DNA from 3 places in the Bacillus sp. SCT118 genome. Region 1 is predicted to be linked to each of the others. Evidence: predicted binding sites of a transcription regulator. Region 1 holds the regulator's gene; each other region holds the start of a gene.
What was found. Region 1 encodes LexA, which represses DNA repair genes until DNA is damaged. Its sites were predicted from a motif close to CGAACATATGTTCG; they were not measured.

Region 1 (6,298 bases):
AGAACCTAATACAAAGAAGAAGCTTCGTCTGCCAGTTGTAATAGATGAACTGTTTTAAAATTCTGCGCCGCATCAAGACAGGAAAGGAAGGGTTTATGGTGTTTTATATCAGTTTATTTCTGATTCTTTGGCTGGCTGCTGGGTTTGCAGTGGGAATGAAACAAGTGTATGTCGATCAGCTGTTTGATAAAACTGTGATCGAAAGGCTGGAAAAAGAAGCGAATGATCATGGACACGCTGACCGGATGATCAAACAGCGCGTCCTTTATATTGCAGCAGTGACATTAAGCGGGTTTATTTCTGTTTATTATGAAATGAAAACAATCCCGCAAAGGCGAAACATAAGAAAAATTGAAAAAAACATCATGAAATTAAATCAAGCAAAAAAACGAAAAATGAAGAGAAAATAAAAAATGCGCAGGCCAAAGGGCAGGTGCATTTTTGTTTTGTATGGAAATGGGGGAGGTGGTGCCAGCTTACTTTTCATAAATTCAAAAATGAGAAGAACAGCGCCCGGGCTAATGGTATATAATATTGTGAATTTAACAAAAATTTAACAAGGAGGACGAGAGAATTCGTGCTAAAGCCTCAAAGAGACCTACATCCTGTTGATTTGGACTTAGAGGCGGAGTAGATGAAACCGGCCAAAGTATCCCTGCTCCGCCGTTTGCTCCATTCCTTGAAGCATGTTGATTGTAACATAGCCAAACGTTTTCCATCAACTATTAAAATTGTAAAATTATTGTTAATTTTTATGGTATTTACTCCGATTTCTTCAATTTATGCTGAAGATGTATATCAGAATTTTGAGGAATTAAAAAACAATGAAGATCCTTCTGATTACGACGTTGTTACGAAAGAAACCGGAAGCCCTGTTCTTGTTTTAGCTATTCACGGAGGAGGTATTGAAGGCGGGACAAGTGAAGTAGCGAGAGAGCTCAGCAAAGAGTACTCGATGTATTTATTTGAAGGCTTAAAATCGGCAGGAAACTCAGTCCTGCACATTACGAGCACGCACTTTGATGAACCTCGGGCCCTTAAAATGACGGGAAACCATGAATATGTCATTTCATTACACGGGTACGCAGAAGAAGATCAGCAGATCGAAGTCGGCGGTACAGATCGCGTAAGAGCGGCGGATTTAGTTGAGAAATTGCAGCATGCCGGTTTTCCTGCTGTATTGCTCAATACGGACCATCCACATGCGGGCGTTAGTCCGAATAACATTGCAAATAAATCAAAAACAGGTTTAAGTATCCAGATAGAAATGAGCACTGGCTTTCGAAAGTCTTTGTTCGGCATCTTTTCTTTAAAAAGCAGAGCTGTTACTCAAAATGAGAGGTTTTATGAGTTTACAGAAGTAATGTTCCGTTTTCTCAAAAATAGCTACTGAAAAATAGGAGGCGATAAGACAGCCTCCTATTCTTTATGCTTCTCATTCGTTTCGGGAAACAGCTCGTCCGCGGCTTCCGTTTGATACTGCAACGTGTTATCTCTCGCTGACAGTTCATTTCGGAAATTTTCATCAAGTACATTTTTCAGTAAATACCGATGAAAAAAGTATTCAAAAACAGTAAGACAGGCAGCAGAAAGGAGAGCTGCTCCAAATGGTGAGAAATCGTTTCTTGTTTGGGTTAAAACAAATACCCAAAGAATAACGAATGAAAGGCCAAAGTCAGCCAATGAAGCTGTAATATTGTTTGTTCTGGGTAAGACGAGCATGTCACCAGAAAGATAAGAAACAAAACCTAAGAAAAGTGCAATAAACATCACACTTAAAAAGGATGCGTGATAGACTCTGTCCAAAATCACATATAAAAGGGCGAGAGTGAAAGCAATCTTTGAAGCAAGCGCAATGATATGTTTCATTTGACCACCTAAATTGTTATTTTTTGAAGGAAATTCTTGGGCGTAAACAAGTGATAAATAATGCAATTCAAAACCATTCATAATGTCATGTTACTATTTTAAACAGTCCGTTTTTGTTTACACTGGTATTTTTTTCAGCTGTATGAAACTTTCTTATGAAAAAGTCGTATATGTGGATGATCAGCTTTCAAGGGGGGAATGATTTGTGGAGATAAAAGGAATCAATCACTTGCTATTTTCAGTTTCGCATTTGGATACATCGATTGATTTTTATCAAAAAGTGTTTGGTGCAAAGCTATTGGTAAAGGGAAGAACAACTGCATATTTTGATATGAACGGCATCTGGCTAGCTCTTAATGAAGAACCAGACATCCCGAGAAATGACATTAAGCTTTCTTATACCCATATTGCTTTTACAATTGAAGATCATGAATTTGAGGAGGTGTCAGCTAAATTAAAAAGACAACATGTCAATATTTTGCCTGGCAGAGAACGAGATGAACGCGATCGAAAATCAATTTATTTTACCGACCCTGACGGCCACAAATTTGAATTTCATACCGGAACCCTTCAAGACAGGCTTCGATATTACAAACAAGAAAAAACGCATATGCACTTTTATGATGAAACGGCCTTTTGATATCACAACCATATTTCATATAAGGTTAAATTGAAAGAAGGGTGTTGGGGGAGACTTTATGTTTGGGGAAGGTTTCTACCCGACTTGTTCAACGATGCCATATCTTTTGAACTGCACAAGTGATTGGGTGAAGGTGAAATTGAAATACACATTACATTTTATATGAAGAAAGCGAGCTGTTTTAACAGAAATATGAACTAATTAAACTGTGTACTAAATTTTCATTATATTTCAATTGCCTCGCCCCTTAATAAATATGAAACCGCATCCTTCCACGACCTAAAAAATGAAACGTTTTTAAGAAGATAGCGTCTAATATTCTAAACGTTCATATTTTGATAAAAGTTTCCTGAAGGAAAGAAAATTTCTTGACTTCAACAATCTTTTGGTGGATAATTATGGTGTAAACATGATGTTCTTTTTCCTCCTATTCAGGCTCGCACCCAAAAGTCAGGGCGAGCCTGCTTTTTTTGAACAACAAACCCCCTCTCCGTAAAGGAAGAGGGGGTTATTTCATGCATCTGATAGATCAATAGATTAATGGACGGTTCTGAACACGCCAATCACTTTCCCTAGAATGCTGACATTCTGCAAAATGATAGGTTCCATCGTTGGGTTCTCAGGCTGCAAGCGAATGTGGGTATCCTCTTTATAGAATCGTTTTACAGTTGCTTCATCATCTTCTGTCATCGCAACTACAATTTCCCCATTGTTCGCTGTGTTTTGCTGTTTAACGATGACATAGTCCTTATCGAGAATACCGGCATCTATCATACTGTCTCCCATAATCTCCAGCATAAATACATGCTCGTCTGGAGGAACCATGCGGTCAGGGAGCGGAAAATATTCTTCAATATTTTCTACTGCTGTAATAGGAGATCCCGCCGTGACTTTCCCGATGACCGGTACATTAACGACCTGGCTTTGCGGAATGTCTACTTCTTCATCAAGAATTTCTATTGCTCTTGGTTTTGTCGGATCCCGTCTGATCAGTCCTTTTGTTTCCAAGCGGGCCAAATGGCCGTGGACAGTAGAGCTGGACGCAAGCCCGACAGCCTCTCCGATCTCTCTAACGGAAGGCGGATATCCTTTTGATTTAACCTCTGCTTTAATAAAACGGAGGATATCAAGTTGCCTTTTTGATAGCTTCGTCATTTTTCGCACCTCAAAACGTCGATTTTAAGAAGATTATAGCATGATTTTCCTTACAGTACAAACATAGGTTCGAAAAAACAATTGACAGAAACGTTTGTTCGTATATACTGAAATTATAAAAATGCGAACAAACATTCCTGTTGGGGGTTATGATCATGAGTAAAGAATCTATTATTTTTGTCGGTCTGTTCACAGTGATTTTGAGCGCGGTTATCCTTATGCTGTCATATACAAGCAGCGGCCAGGAGCTTAATCAGTATGTTAAAATAGAAGTCCAGCAAGGCGACACACTTTGGTCAATTGCTGATCAGGTAGCAGATACAAAAAAGATAAACAAAAATGATTTTATTGAATGGGTAGCTGATAAAAATCAACTACAGACATCTGATATCCAGCCGGGTGATGAGTTAGTGATCCCATTGAAAAAGAAGCATCAGGATGCATATGAATTGGCAACTGTAAGATAGAGAGGAAAGAGAGATAAAATGAAAGCACTCATTTATGCCCGTGTAAGCACAAATAAAGAACAGCAGGAAACGTCATTAAAGCGGCAGGAGGAGGAGCTTACGGCCATTGCAGCGGAGAACGGCATGGAAGTGGTCAAAGTGATTTCAGAAAAAGCCAGCGGATATGAAATGGATCGGGATGGTGTATTTGAGCTGCTTGATGAGATTAAGAACGCTGGAATTGATGTCATTTTGGTTCAAGACGAGACAAGGCTCGGGCGGGGAAACGCAAAAATCGCACTGCTTCATTGTATTTACAGAGAAGGTGTGAAAGTCTATACAACGGCTCACAGAGGTGAACTGGAGTTATCGGAGGCTGACTCAATGGTCTTGGAAATCGTCAGCATTGTGGAAGAGTATCAGCGAAAGATTCACAACATGAAAATCAGACGGGGAATGAAGCGTGCAGTAAAAAACGGTTTTAAACCGCAAAAAAACTTAAAAAACCAACATGAGAACAGTGGAAAAGAAAAAATAGAGGTGCCAATCTCTGAGATCGTCCGCCTAAGAGCGAATAAACTGACGTTTGCTGAAATCGCGGCTACCCTAAGAGGGTTTGGCTATGATGTCTCTAAAGCAACCGTTCACCGGCGTTTTCAGGAATACATAGAGAATGAAGAGACAGCAGAGTGAATCAGTTGTAAAACTTTTTTTGATCTAGTACTATATAGACAAAATGCAATAAAGGAGTTTAACATGATTTCAAACGCGAAAATTGCCAGAATTAATGAGCTTGCTGCCAAAGCTAAAGCTGGCGTTATTACAGAAGAAGAAAAAGCCGAACAGCAAAAGCTCCGTCAAGAGTACTTGAAAGGTTTTCGTTCTTCTATGAAGAACACGTTAAAAAGTGTGAAAATCATTGACCCAGAAGGCAATGATGTAACACCGGAAAAGCTAAAAAGAGAACAAAGAAATAACAAACTTCACTAATATAAGAGGAATACGGCAATATCGTATTCCTCTTTTGCATATACTATAATCAAAACTCTTATGTGACAAAATTCAACAAGTTTCTCTCAAATTTAAGCTGAAACAGTTGAGAAAAAGTCGTCAGACATTTATGATGTAAGGGTACAACACATAAGGAAGGGGATTTTTATGGATACAATTGAAAAGAAATCAGTTGCTACCATTCGCACACTGTCAATAGACGCTATTGAAAAAGCAAATTCTGGTCACCCAGGGATGCCGATGGGAGCCGCTCCAATGGCATACACGCTGTGGACAAAATTTATGAACGTAAGTCCGGCAAACCCTGGCTGGTTTAACCGTGACCGTTTTGTTTTATCTGCTGGACACGGGTCAGCACTATTATACAGCATGCTTCATTTAAGCGGGTTTGATCTTAGTATTGAAGATCTTAAGGGATTCCGCCAGTGGGGCAGCAAAACACCTGGACACCCGGAATTCGGACATACTGCCGGTGTTGATGCTACAACAGGACCGCTTGGTCAAGGAATTGCCATGGCAGTCGGTATGGCAATTGCTGAACGCCATTTAGCGGAAACATACAACCGCGATTCATTTAACGTAGTCGATCATTATACATACAGTATTTGCGGTGATGGTGATTTAATGGAAGGTATTTCTTCTGAAGCCGCTTCACTCGCAGGCCATCTTCAGCTTGGCCGTCTGATCGTACTATACGATTCTAATGACATCTCTCTTGATGGAGACCTCGACCGTTCATTCTCTGAAAACGTGAAACAGCGTTTTGAAGCAATGAATTGGGAAGTTCTTTATGTTGAGGATGGAAACAATATTGAAGAATTAACAGCGGCTATCGAAAAAGCACGCCAAAATGAAAAGAAACCTACATTAATTGAAGTGAAAACGACAATCGGATTCGGTTCACCTAACCGTGCCGGTACATCCGGTGTTCACGGTGCGCCGCTTGGTAAAGAGGAAAGCAAATTAACAAAAGAAGCTTACGCGTGGACGTATGAAGAAGACTTCTACGTTCCGTCAGAAGTTTATGAGCATTTCGCTGCAGCTGTTAAAGAATCAGGTGAGAAAAAAGAACAAGAATGGAATGCTCAATTCGCTAAATATAAAGAAGTTTATCCTGAACTTGCTGAACAGCTTGAACTGGCAATCAAAGGAGAGCTTCCGAAGGACTGGGATCAAG
Region 2 (6,298 bases), 160 kb from region 1:
AGCCAGGATACGATTACAGATCTTGCGACAGAAATCGGCAGCTACTTGGCTAATGAAGTGGAATCTAAGAACGAGCAGGAAAAAGTGCTGGCAGATCTTTGGAGTGTAGCATCAAAAGATGAACAGCACGCCATTGCCAATATGATGGTTAAGCTTGTTGAAAATAACAGCACTCACTAGGAAGAGAGGGGATTTTTCCTCTCTTTTTTATGTTTTCCTCATCACAGCAACATTCTTCTTTCTAATTAGAGAAAAATGCTTTATGATAAAGGAAGGTAAAATTTTGCCACAATGAAGGGGGTATATCATTTGGCAAAGCTCGAATGGTATTTTGAATATGAAATTCAAGTGAACCGCCCCGGACTGCTCGGGGATATTTCATCTCTTCTTGGGATGCTTTCTATCAACATCGTAACGATAAACGGCGTCGATCTTTCCAGAAGGGGAATGCTCCTCAGGTGCCGCCATATAGATCAAATTAAACGATTAGAATCAATCTTAAAAACGATGGAAACAATTAAAGTAACGAAGCTTAGAGAACCGAGGCTTCGCGACCGTCTTGCCGTACGCCACGGCCGTTATATTCAACGGGATGCCGATGACAAGAAAACGTTCCGCTTTGAACGGGACGAGCTTGGCTTATTAGTCGATTTTATGGCCGAATTGTTCAAAAAAGAAGGCCATAAATTAATTGGAATCAGAGGTATGCCGCGTGTCGGGAAAACGGAATCGATTGTAGCCTCTAGTGTGTGTGCAAGCAAAAGGTGGCTGTTTGTGTCATCAACCTTGCTGAAGCAGACGATAAGAAGCCAGCTGATTGCCGATGAATACAGCACTGAAAATGTTTTTATCGTTGACGGAATTGTGTCAACACGAAGGGGATCGGAACGCCATCTCCAGCTGGTCCGTGAAATCATGCGGCTTCCGGCAACAAAAGTGGTGGAGCATCCGGACATATTCGTTCAAAATACAGAGTATACACTAGATGACTTTGATTATATTATTGAACTGAGAAATGACCCTGATGAGGTTATTACATATGAACATGCCGAGGAACCCCAAATGTTTGATCAATCCGGGTTTTCAAGCTTTGATTTTTAAAATTGGAAGGTGTTTGTTGTGACTGAACTAGGAATCCGGCTCAAAGAAGCCAGAGAGGAAAAAGCAATGTCATTGGATGATCTCCAAGCGGCAACAAAGATTCAAAAAAGGTATTTAACCGCCTTGGAGGAAGGGAACTATGACATTATTCCGGGGAAGTTTTATGTTCGGGCATTCATCAAGCAATATGCAGAAGCCGTTGGGCTTGATGCGGATCAGCTGTTTGAGGAGCATAAAAAAGATATCCCTAATACGTATCATGACGATGTGTCTGAAAAGATCTCCGGCATGAATCTTCAAAAGGAAATGCCAAAGCCAGCATCTAAGGCGCTGGAGCTGCTGCCAACGATACTTGTTATTCTCGGCGTGATTGTCGTGATTGCCATTGTGTACGCGATCATTCAATTTGCCAATCACAAAAACAGTGATGATCATAATGCGGCATCAGAAAAAGCAATTACGCAAAGTGAGAGCAAGTACGAAATCCCTAAAGATTCAACGCTGAAAGAGAATCAAAATAACAGCTCTGAAAAAGAGACAGACACTAAAAAAGAAACGAAAGAAAACGAAGATAAGAAAAAAGAAAATGACAGTGAGAAGCTGGAGATTAAAGCTGCTGGCACTGAAGGATCGTTAACGACTTATGAAGTGTCCGGCGCTGATAAAATCGAGCTGGAACTGAAGGCATCAGACAGCTCCTGGATTCGAGTGCGTGATGAAAACAGCAGCTCTTTAAAAGAAGGAACGCTGAAAAAAGACGAAACCTATAAAAAAGACATAACTGATCAGAAACAAGTTGATATCCGCACCGGATATGCACCTAATCTGAAAATAAAAATCAACGGTAAGGTTCTTTCATATGAACTTGATCCGAAAAAAGTGATGGCACAAACCATAAAGATTGTAAATAAAAAGGAAGAAAAGTCATCTTAAATTATCAGATGACTTTTCTTCACGTCTGAGTATGAAATTGGAGGGGCTTTATGTTTAACTTACCAAATAAAATCACACTAGCTAGAATCGCATTAATCCCAATCTTCATGATTATCATGCTGGCGCCGTTTGACTGGGGCAGGCTCGAAGTTGGAGACGAATCAATCCCGGTCGCACATTTGGCGGGGGCTATTCTATTTATTATTGCATCTACAACAGACTGGGTGGACGGGTATTATGCCCGAAAACTGAATCTCGTAACAAACTTCGGGAAATTTCTTGATCCGCTTGCGGACAAACTGCTCGTATCCGCAGCGTTAATTATCCTTGTTCAATTTGATCTCGCTCCAGCTTGGATGGTCATTGTGATTATCAGCAGGGAGTTTGCCGTGACAGGTTTAAGGCTTGTCTTAGCCGGAACAGGGGAAGTCGTAGCTGCTAACATGCTTGGTAAAATCAAAACCTGGGCACAGATTATTGCGGTATCCGCATTGCTTCTTCATAATCTTCCATTTGAACTTGTGTCATTCCCGTTTGCTGACTTGGCGCTGTGGGTAGCCGTCTTCTTTACTGTCGTCTCAGGCTGGGAATACTTCTCTAAAAACTGGGAAGCGTTAAAAACATCTAACTAAGAAAGAAGGACTTCGTCATGGAATTTCCAAAAAAAGCAGAAATAATTGCAGTCGGTTCAGAGCTGCTGCTTGGCCAAATCGCCAATACAAATGCTCAATTTATCAGCAAACAGCTCGCTGAAATCGGGGTCAACGTATTTTATCATACAGCGGTCGGCGATAACCCGGAGCGGCTGAAGCAGGTCATCCGCATTGCTGAAGAACGCTCTGACTTCATTATTTTTTCAGGAGGTCTTGGACCCACAAAAGATGATCTGACGAAAGAAACGATTGCAAATACGCTGGGACGTCCGCTTGTGTTAAATGATGAGGCATTCCAATCCATTGAGGACTATTTCAAACGAACAAAACGCACGATGTCACCTAATAACCGAAAACAGGCGCTTGTGATCGAAGGCTCTGACGTGCTGGCGAATCACTTTGGAATGGCCCCGGGAATGCTCACAGAGCATGAATCGCGCTATTATATGCTTCTTCCTGGACCGCCGAGCGAATTGCGTCCAATGTTTGAAAACGAGGCAAAACCTCTTCTGCTGAAAAAGATGGGTTCAAATGAAAAAATTGTGTCAACCGTTCTTCGTTTTTTCGGTATCGGTGAATCTCAGCTTGAAGCCGATTTGGAAGATATTATTGATGCGCAAACCAATCCGACAATTGCGCCTTTGGCGGCTGATGGAGAGGTGACGCTGCGTCTGACAGCCAAACACGCCGATGAAAAGGAAACAGAGCGTCTGTTAAAAGAAACAGAGGCCGTTATCTTAGAGCGTGTCGGTGAATTTTTCTATGGTTACGATGATACTTCTCTTGTAAAAGAGCTATCTATAGCGTGTAAGGAAAAAGGCATTACAATTTCTGCGGCAGAAAGCTTTACCGGAGGGCTGTTTTCTGAATGGCTGACGGATCATAGCGGTGCCTCAAAATTATTTGCCGGGGGCGTTGTTTGCTATACAAACGACGTGAAGCAGAATGTGCTTGGTGTCAAGAAGGAAACATTAGATCGTTTTGGGGCGGTCAGCAAGGAGTGCGCATCCGAACTGGCTAAGGGTGTTCAAAAACTCACTGGCAGCGATATCGGCATTAGCTTTACTGGTGTAGCAGGACCTGATGCTCAAGAAGGGCATGAGCCTGGGCATGTGTTTATCGGCATTTCCGCAAATGGTAAAGAAGAGGTTCACGAGTTTCACTTTGCGGGCTCCAGAACGGGGATCAGAAAACGCGGCGCTAAATACGGCTGCCATTTAATCTTAAAGCTTTTAGAGCAAAAATAATATTTTCAGCACATTATCCTCCTAAGAAAACATGATTTCTCTGATACATTATGATATTTTGATAGGAATCACGCCAAGAAAAAATCCGAATATGCGTTCGCTTTTTTCTTGGCAAATCCCTTCAAACAGGGTATAGTATATGTAGTGGTAACATAAAGGAGGAAAAAATAGAATGAGTGATCGTCAGGCAGCCTTAGATATGGCTCTTAAACAAATAGAAAAACAGTTCGGCAAAGGTTCCATTATGAAACTGGGAGAAAAGACAGATACAAGAATTTCTACTGTCCCAAGCGGCTCCCTCGCTCTTGATACAGCACTGGGAATTGGCGGATATCCTCGCGGACGGATTATTGAAGTATACGGTCCTGAAAGCTCAGGTAAAACAACTGTGGCGCTTCATGCGATTGCTGAAGTTCAGCAACAGGGCGGACAAGCCGCGTTTATCGATGCGGAGCATGCGTTAGATCCGGTATACGCGCAAAAGCTCGGTGTTAACATCGAAGAGCTTTTACTGTCTCAGCCTGACACAGGCGAGCAGGCGCTTGAAATTGCGGAAGCATTGGTTCGAAGCGGGGCAGTTGACATTGTCGTTGTCGACTCTGTAGCCGCTCTCGTTCCGAAAGCGGAAATTGAAGGCGACATGGGAGATTCTCATGTCGGTTTACAAGCACGCTTAATGTCTCAAGCGCTTCGTAAGCTTTCAGGGGCCATTAACAAATCGAAGACAATCGCGATTTTCATTAACCAAATTCGTGAAAAAGTCGGTGTTATGTTCGGGAATCCGGAAACAACTCCTGGCGGCCGTGCGTTGAAATTCTACTCTTCCGTGCGTCTTGAAGTGCGCCGTGCTGAACAGCTGAAACAAGGCAACGACGTAATGGGGAACAAAACGAAAATCAAAGTCGTGAAAAACAAGGTGGCTCCGCCGTTCCGTACAGCCGAGGTTGACATTATGTACGGAGAAGGCATTTCAAAAGAAGGCGAAATCATTGACCTAGGAACTGAACTTGATATCGTGCAAAAAAGCGGTTCATGGTACTCTTATGAAGAAGAGCGCCTTGGCCAAGGCCGTGAAAATGCAAAACAATTCCTGAAAGAAAATAAAGATATCATGCTGATGATCCAGGAGCAAATTCGCGAACATTACGGCTTGGATAATAACGGAGTAGTGCAGCAGCAAGCTGAAGAGACACAAGAAGAACTCGAATTTGAAGAATAAAAATAAAATAAGTTTCAAATGATACAAAAGGCTGAGTGAAAAACTCAGCTTTTTTGTATATTGCAAAAAAATGATAAAAATATTGCTTTTTTTGACAACTTTTTTAGGGCTTTATTCGTCTAACAAAACGTGTGCAAAATGGAATTTATTTTGGGAGGAAAAAATGAATGACAAGCCCAACCCGCAGAAGAACTGCGAAACGCAGACGGAGAAAACTAAATAAAAGAGGAAAACTGTTGCTTGGTCTTTTAGCAGTGATGGTTTGCATTACGATTTGGAATGCTATTCATCGAAATAGTGAAGAAAACGAGCCATCTCAAGAAATTGCAGCGGTTTCAAATACCGATCAGAAAAAAGAGATCAAAAAGAAAACTGCCAAAAAATCAGAGGAACAAATCAAAACAGTGGATCGAAATCAAAAAATCAGCAATTATTTAGAAGAGATCGGTTTCAGCGGAACAGCCATGATTGTCAGAAATGGAGAAATCGTAACAAATAAAGGTTTTGGCTATGCTGACCGTAAACACTACATTCAAAATAATCCATTGACATCTTTTTATGTCGGTTCATCACAAAAAGCGCTGATTGCAACTGCTATTTTGCAGCTTGAGGAAAAGGGGAGACTTCAGACAAGTGATCCGGTAAGTACGTATTTACCTCATTTTCCCAACGGACAAACGATTACTTTGAAGAATCTGCTTACACATACATCGGGGATAAACGGACATATTGAAGGAAACGGCGCCATTACTCCGGACGATTTAATAAAAGACATAGAACTGCAGGGAATCAAACGTCAGCCGGGCGTATGGGACTACAAGGATTCCAACTATTCTGTTCTTGCTTATATTATTGCTGAAGTAAGCGGTGAGCCCTATGAACAGTACATAAAGAATCATATTTTTAAACCTGCGGGAATGACGCATGCAGGCTTTTACAAAACATATAAAAAAGAACCTTATCCTGCCATCGGGTATAAGATGGAGGGCAGCAAAACAGTTACACCGTATATACCTGATCTATCCCAGCTGTATGGAGCGGGGGATATTTATATGAGCGCTATAGATATGTACAAATTTGACCAAGCGCTGATAGACGGAAAACTGTATTCGCAAAAAAGCTATGAAAAGATGTTTACGCCAGGG
Region 3 (6,298 bases), 1.5 Mb from region 1:
CTTGCAAACGAGTACGGCCCCAGGCGCGAATTGAGAAAATTCATTGGCGTCCCGAATGATTTTCACCGGACCTGTCGCAATGCCGCTTGATGCCGCAATGCCAAAAATATGATTCTCTGTGTTTTTTTCATCCTCTATCACAGCGCCGACAATTTCTTCAGCAGCTTTGAGCTGTTCTTTTGTCGGGGTGCCGAGATAGGCCGGGGCTTGGGCTAGCTCATACTCATGAAAAATCTGTCTGCGTTTTTCAGCCTTTTCTTGCAGGGATACAGGGTGAAGAAGCGCTTGTTCCACTTCGTCGTCATATAAGAACCAAAGGTCCTCACGATCTTGAATGACACCGTTTTCCGCCAGCAATTCACCTATCTTCAGCAAAAAGATTCTCGCCTTGGCATCCAGCATGGCATCAATATAAAAGTGGTGATCATCTTTTATATTTGCAGAGTTCAGTGTCCATTGATAATAGCGGTCAAATTCGGTGCGTAAACCGGGATCTTCTATGTTTTCCAAGAATTCATTGTATAATTTCTCTCGTTTTTCTTTCGTTTTCTGAAATTCATTGTCAAAATGATAGCCATTACGGACATAATTTTGAATATTGGCCAGAGCGAAATACGGATTTTCCACCCAGATTTGTTCAATCAGATCATGACTTTTAACAGATCTCCATCCGTATTCTTGCAAGAATTCATGGACGTTCTTCAGGAAGTGTCTTCCCTCACCTGTTTGTTCCAATTTCTCCTGGAGCTGTTCAGGCTTGTTGTTTTCAAAAATGGCCAAAAGGTTCGGGTTCTCCTGAACTTCCACAGAAAATAACCATAAGCAACGGTCCGTTTCCAGTGATTTGTTCATTTTTCCTGTCAGCATCTCGTAAAAATGAGCGTTTTCGGACTCTCCTTGAATGTCCTGATACATCGCTTGCAGTTTGTTTGTTAAAAGGATTTGCGGGAAAACGATATTGAAGTGCTCTTCATAAGCCGTGAGATAAAAGGCCTTTAGTTTTTGAAAAGCATCCAGTGCGCTTTCTGCGGTATGCTCAGTTTGTGCGAGCTGGTCCAGTGTCCGGTAAAAAGGGAGGTATGTGTGATTGATGATGTCATACATATGCTCCGATAAAATCGGGAAAAGCTCTTTGCCACAGTCTTCAGAAGGAGGCTGCTGTCCGCCTTGGTTTTTGGAATAAATATGTCCGCGATAAAGTTTTACTTCATCAACAACTACACCAATCGGAAACTTTTGCATGCTCTTCTTCAAGCCATATTCCAATGCCGGCACGATGAAGGATGAAAATAACGGACTCACCGGACCTTCAATATTAGACTCCATGTTAAGCCAGAAATCATTCATATCAGCGTCGGTAATCATGAAGCTGCGTTTTTCTTCTGCCGCCTTTTTGTCCTGATCAATGGTTGTAATCGGGCGAGCTTGCAGAAGGTATATTTGATGATCAGCAATTCCAAATTCTATATCGACAGGATATCCGTACAGGTCTTCGGTTTTTTTTGTGATTTCAGCCAATTCAATCACTTGTTCATCTGTAAGGCAAAAACGGCTGCGCATGTCTTCACTCGTTTCTTTTTCAGCAATTCCTTCTGCCGCAGACTCCATGTAGATTTCCTTTGCACCTATTTCTTTCTGAATCTCAAACGAAGATTTATTAACAATGAACGTGTCTGGGGTAACACTTCCTGAAACAACAGCTTCACCCAACCCGTAGCTGGCGCTGATTAAAAGCTCTCTATCATCATGGGTAACAGGGTTGCGGCTGAAGATAACACCTGACATTTCTGAATCGATCAGCCCCTGAACGACTATTCCCATTAACGGCTCTGCGATTTGATTGTTCATTTTTTTCTTATAGCTGCTGACCCGCCCAGAAAAAAATGAGGCCCAGCATTCTTTCACTTTAGCCAGAAACTCTTCCTCTGTTTTGATATTTAAGTAGGTTTCATATTGACCCGCGAATGAGGCGCCTTCTAAATCTTCCGAGGCAGACGAAGAACGCACGGCTACGGATCGATATGATTCTCTAAGCTTATAAAAGGAACTAGTCAGCTCATTTTTCAGCTCATCCGAAAATGTTCCGGAAATGATCCCGCTTTCGACGTTTTCGCTAGTCTCTTGAAGCTGGTTGTCCTCCATAAAACGTGCGAGCGCATTCGTTTGAATAATAAACCCGTCCGGAACAGGAAGACCGTGTTTGGTCAATTTAATCAAATTCATTCCTTTTGCTCCAGCCAGCTGGCTGGACTCTTCTGCCTGGCGAAATAAAACAGAATACATATTTGAAACCCCTCTTTTCTTCATTCATTTTGTTTTTCTCTCTAGTCTTTTTATTGCGGAGCCTGTGTTTAAAAAAATGATAGTAAACACTATCATTCAATTGTAGTTTTTCAGGAAAATGCTGTCAAACGCAGAAAGTCCTAAATAAAATGAATAGTTAAGTTGGTTATATTATCCTGAAAAATGCGGCCGTACTGGTACTGTATGCCTATTTTCTCTTATTCTCGGAATCTGGCGGCGGACTTGATGATGTAATAAAAAAAGTGCCGCTGATTAGAACAGCGGCACCATGGAATAAGTTTTGACCGGCACCAAAATGCAAATATGGTGATTGATTTTGGCTGAAAAGGGGTATGGTGTAGCAGAGGGAGCGAATGCACGATTGTCCGATTCTTCATTTTTTACTATAATCAGATCAGATGAAGAATCCCTGAGGAGGGTTTTTGTTGATTACAAAAGCCGTTTTTGCATTGTTTTTCCCTTTTATGCTTGTTGTTCTATTTACTAGAGTCACCTTTAATCATTATGTGGCGATCGCTTTAACAGCTGCATTGCTGTTTGCCTCTTATTTAAAAGGCTATACAGAAACGTATTTTATTGTAGGATTGGATGTTGTGTCTCTTGTGGCTGGGGGACTGTATATGGCCAAAAAAGCTGCAGAGAAAAAAGAAGAATAAATCGGACATAATGAATATAAAGACTGAATGCCTGCTTTTACGATTTAAAAGCAGGTTTTTTATACACAAAAACAGCTGGAAATAAAAAACCACCGAACTTTAGTTCGTATTTTTGGTGATTTTGCTTTCCATTGTGTTACTATATCTATAGGAAGATTTCGTTAAAGAAACGGAGGCTTATTTTTGTGAAAGATCGCTTTGAGTTAGTCTCGAAATATCAGCCCCAGGGAGATCAGCCGAAAGCCATTGAAAAGCTTGTGAAAGGAATTCAGGAGGGCAAGAAGCATCAGACTCTGCTGGGTGCGACAGGAACTGGGAAAACATTTACGGTGTCTAATTTGATTAAAGAAGTCAATAAGCCGACTCTCGTGATTGCCCATAACAAAACCCTTGCTGGACAGCTTTACAGTGAGTTCAAGGAATTTTTTCCGAACAATGCTGTCGAGTATTTTGTCAGCTACTATGATTATTATCAGCCGGAGGCGTATGTGCCTCAAACGGATACATTTATAGAGAAAGACGCTAGTATTAATGATGAAATTGATAAACTGAGACACTCCGCCACATCAGCTTTGTTTGAGCGCAGAGATGTCATTATTATTGCGAGTGTGTCTTGTATATACGGCCTCGGTTCGCCTGAGGAATACCGGGAAATGGTTGTGTCACTGCGGAGTGAAATGGAAATTGAGCGCAACGAGCTGCTCAGAAAACTTGTAGACATCCAATATGCCCGCAACGATATCGACTTTCAGCGCGGTACATTTCGTGTGCGCGGGGATGTAGTGGAAATTTTTCCGGCATCCCGTGATGAGCATTGTGTCAGAGTTGAATTTTTCGGTGACGAAATTGAACGGATTCGGGAAGTGGATGCGCTGACAGGAGAAATTCTCGGCGACCGAGATCATGTTGCGATTTTCCCGGCATCCCACTTCGTAACGCGGGCCGAGAAAATGGAGAAGGCGATTCAAAATATCGAGAAAGAGCTTGAGGAGCAGCTGAAGGTCATGCACGAAAACGGCAAGCTGCTTGAAGCGCAGCGTTTAGAGCAGCGGACAAGATATGATCTTGAAATGATGCGTGAAATGGGGTTCTGCTCCGGCATCGAGAACTATTCAAGACATTTGACTCTGCGGCCTCCAGGTTCAACGCCGTATACGCTTCTTGATTATTTCCCAGACGATTTTATGATCGTGGTGGATGAGTCGCATGTGACAATTCCTCAGGTGCGCGGCATGTTTAACGGAGACCAGGCGCGGAAACAGGTGCTCGTGGATCACGGCTTTCGGCTTCCATCAGCGCTTGATAACCGTCCGCTTCGTTTTGAGGAATTTGAAAAGCATATGCACAATATCGTGTATGTATCAGCAACACCAGGGCCGTACGAGATTGAACATACAGATGAAATGGTCGAACAGATCATTCGTCCGACGGGGCTTCTTGACCCGCTTATTGACGTACGTCCAATCGAAGGCCAGATTGACGACTTGATCGGCGAAATTCAAACAAGAATCGAGCGGAATGAACGGGTGCTTGTGACAACTTTGACGAAGAAGATGTCAGAGGATCTGACCGATTATTTAAAGGAAATCGGCATTAAAGTAAACTATCTGCATTCTGAGATCAAAACGCTTGAACGGATTGAAATTATCCGCGACCTTCGCCTTGGCAAGTACGATGTGCTTGTCGGCATCAACCTGCTGAGGGAAGGTTTGGACATTCCCGAAGTATCCCTTGTTGCGATTTTGGATGCGGATAAGGAAGGTTTCCTTCGTTCGGAGCGTTCGCTGATCCAGACCATTGGACGGGCAGCGAGAAATGCGGAAGGCCGCGTCATTATGTACGCCGATAAAATAACAAAGTCTATGGAAATTGCGATTAATGAAACAAAACGCCGCCGCGAGCAGCAGGAGCGGTTTAACGAAGAGCACGGCATTACGCCGAAAACAATAAATAAAGAAATTCGCGATGTCATTCGTGCCACAGTAGCAGCTGAGGATAAAGCGGAATACAAAACAAAAGCCGCGCCGAAGCTGTCGAAAATGACGAAGAAAGAACGCCAGAAAGTCGTTGAACAGATGGAGCATGAAATGAAGGAAGCCGCCAAGGCGCTTGACTTTGAAAGAGCCGCGGAGCTTCGCGATTTACTTTTAGAGCTAAAAGCGGAAGGATGATGAACAAATGGCTATGGATCGGATAGAGGTGAAGGGAGCCAGGGCGCATAACCTGAAAAATATAGATGTAACGATTCCGAGAGATCAGCTTGTTGTTGTCACGGGTTTGTCCGGATCAGGTAAATCCTCCCTTGCCTTTGACACGATATATGCTGAAGGACAGAGACGGTATGTCGAGTCGCTGTCTGCTTATGCCCGCCAGTTTTTAGGGCAAATGGATAAGCCTGATGTGGATGCAATTGAGGGGCTCTCTCCCGCCATCAGCATTGATCAGAAAACAACGAGCCGCAATCCGAGGTCTACTGTCGGTACGGTAACTGAGATTTATGATTATCTGCGTCTTTTATATGCGAGAGTAGGGAAGCCTCATTGTCCGGAGCACGGAATTGAGATTACATCCCAGACCATCGAGCAAATGGTGGACAGAATTCTGGAATACCCGGAACGGACGAAGCTTCAGGTGCTGGCGCCGATTGTCTCAGGCCGAAAAGGCGCTCATGTCAAAGTGCTTGAACAGATTAGAAAACAAGGCTATGTCAGAGTCAGAATTGACGGCGAGATGGCTGAGCTTTCCGACGATATCGAATTAGAAAAGAACAAGAAGCATTCTATTGAGGTAGTCATTGACCGGATTGTCGTGAAAGAAGGCGTGGCAGCCCGGCTGTCAGATTCATTGGAAACGGCGCTCCGTTTAGGGGAAGGACGGGTTATGATCGATGTCATCGGTGAGGAAGAGCTGATGTTCAGCGAGCATCATGCCTGTCCGCACTGCGGATTTTCAATTGGTGAGCTTGAGCCGCGTCTGTTTTCGTTTAACAGTCCGTTCGGGGCGTGTCCGACGTGTGACGGTCTCGGAATGAAGCTTGAAGTGGATGCCGATCTTGTCATCCCCAATCAAGATTTGTCATTGAAGGAGAATGCGGTTGCCCCTTGGACACCGATCAGCTCACAATATTATCCTCAGCTGCTTGAGGCAGTCTGCACCCACTACGGGATTGATATGGATGTGCCGGTCAAAGATTTGCCGAAGCATCAACTGGATAAAGTGCTGTACGGCAGCGGAGATGACCTGATTTATTTCCGATATGAAAATGATTTTGGACAAATCCGCGAAGGTGAAATTCAATTTGAAGGCGTATTGCGCAACATTGAAAGACGCTATAAGGA

Region 2: a site for LexA is predicted at 4,021-4,034, ahead of recA (recombinase RecA). Genes of this name have one in related genera too.
Region 3: a site for LexA is predicted at 3,054-3,067, ahead of uvrB (excinuclease ABC subunit UvrB). Genes of this name have one in related genera too.

What each region holds. Positions count from the first base shown of each region.
Region 1 covers NZ_CP191225.1:2,141,000-2,147,297, reverse strand. Annotated here, with positions in the region: gene ACQVGT_RS11155 (YndJ family protein) at 1-9, shown strand, start outside; gene ACQVGT_RS11150 (hypothetical protein) at 96-410, shown strand; gene pghL (gamma-polyglutamate hydrolase PghL) at 635-1,393, shown strand; gene ACQVGT_RS11140 (YndM family protein) at 1,420-1,869, opposite strand; gene fosB (metallothiol transferase FosB) at 2,075-2,509, shown strand; partial or broken gene ACQVGT_RS11130 (hypothetical protein) at 2,418-2,675, shown strand; gene lexA (transcriptional repressor LexA) at 3,047-3,664, opposite strand; gene yneA (cell division suppressor protein YneA) at 3,814-4,131, shown strand; gene ACQVGT_RS11115 (YneB family resolvase-like protein) at 4,150-4,803, shown strand; gene ACQVGT_RS11110 (DUF896 domain-containing protein) at 4,867-5,100, shown strand; gene tkt (transketolase) at 5,269-6,298, shown strand, end outside.
Region 2 covers NZ_CP191225.1:2,303,061-2,309,358, reverse strand. Annotated here, with positions in the region: gene ACQVGT_RS11710 (DUF3243 domain-containing protein) at 1-180, shown strand, start outside; gene ACQVGT_RS11705 (DUF3388 domain-containing protein) at 310-1,101, shown strand; gene rodZ (cell shape determination protein RodZ) at 1,120-2,034, shown strand; gene pgsA (CDP-diacylglycerol--glycerol-3-phosphate 3-phosphatidyltransferase) at 2,085-2,666, shown strand; gene ACQVGT_RS11690 (competence/damage-inducible protein A) at 2,684-3,934, shown strand; gene recA (recombinase RecA) at 4,107-5,153, shown strand; gene ACQVGT_RS11680 (serine hydrolase domain-containing protein) at 5,321-6,298, shown strand, end outside.
Region 3 covers NZ_CP191225.1:627,135-633,432, forward strand. Annotated here, with positions in the region: gene ACQVGT_RS03140 (PEP/pyruvate-binding domain-containing protein) at 1-2,283, opposite strand, end outside; gene ACQVGT_RS03145 (CsbA family protein) at 2,730-2,960, shown strand; gene uvrB (excinuclease ABC subunit UvrB) at 3,146-5,131, shown strand; gene uvrA (excinuclease ABC subunit UvrA) at 5,139-6,298, shown strand, end outside.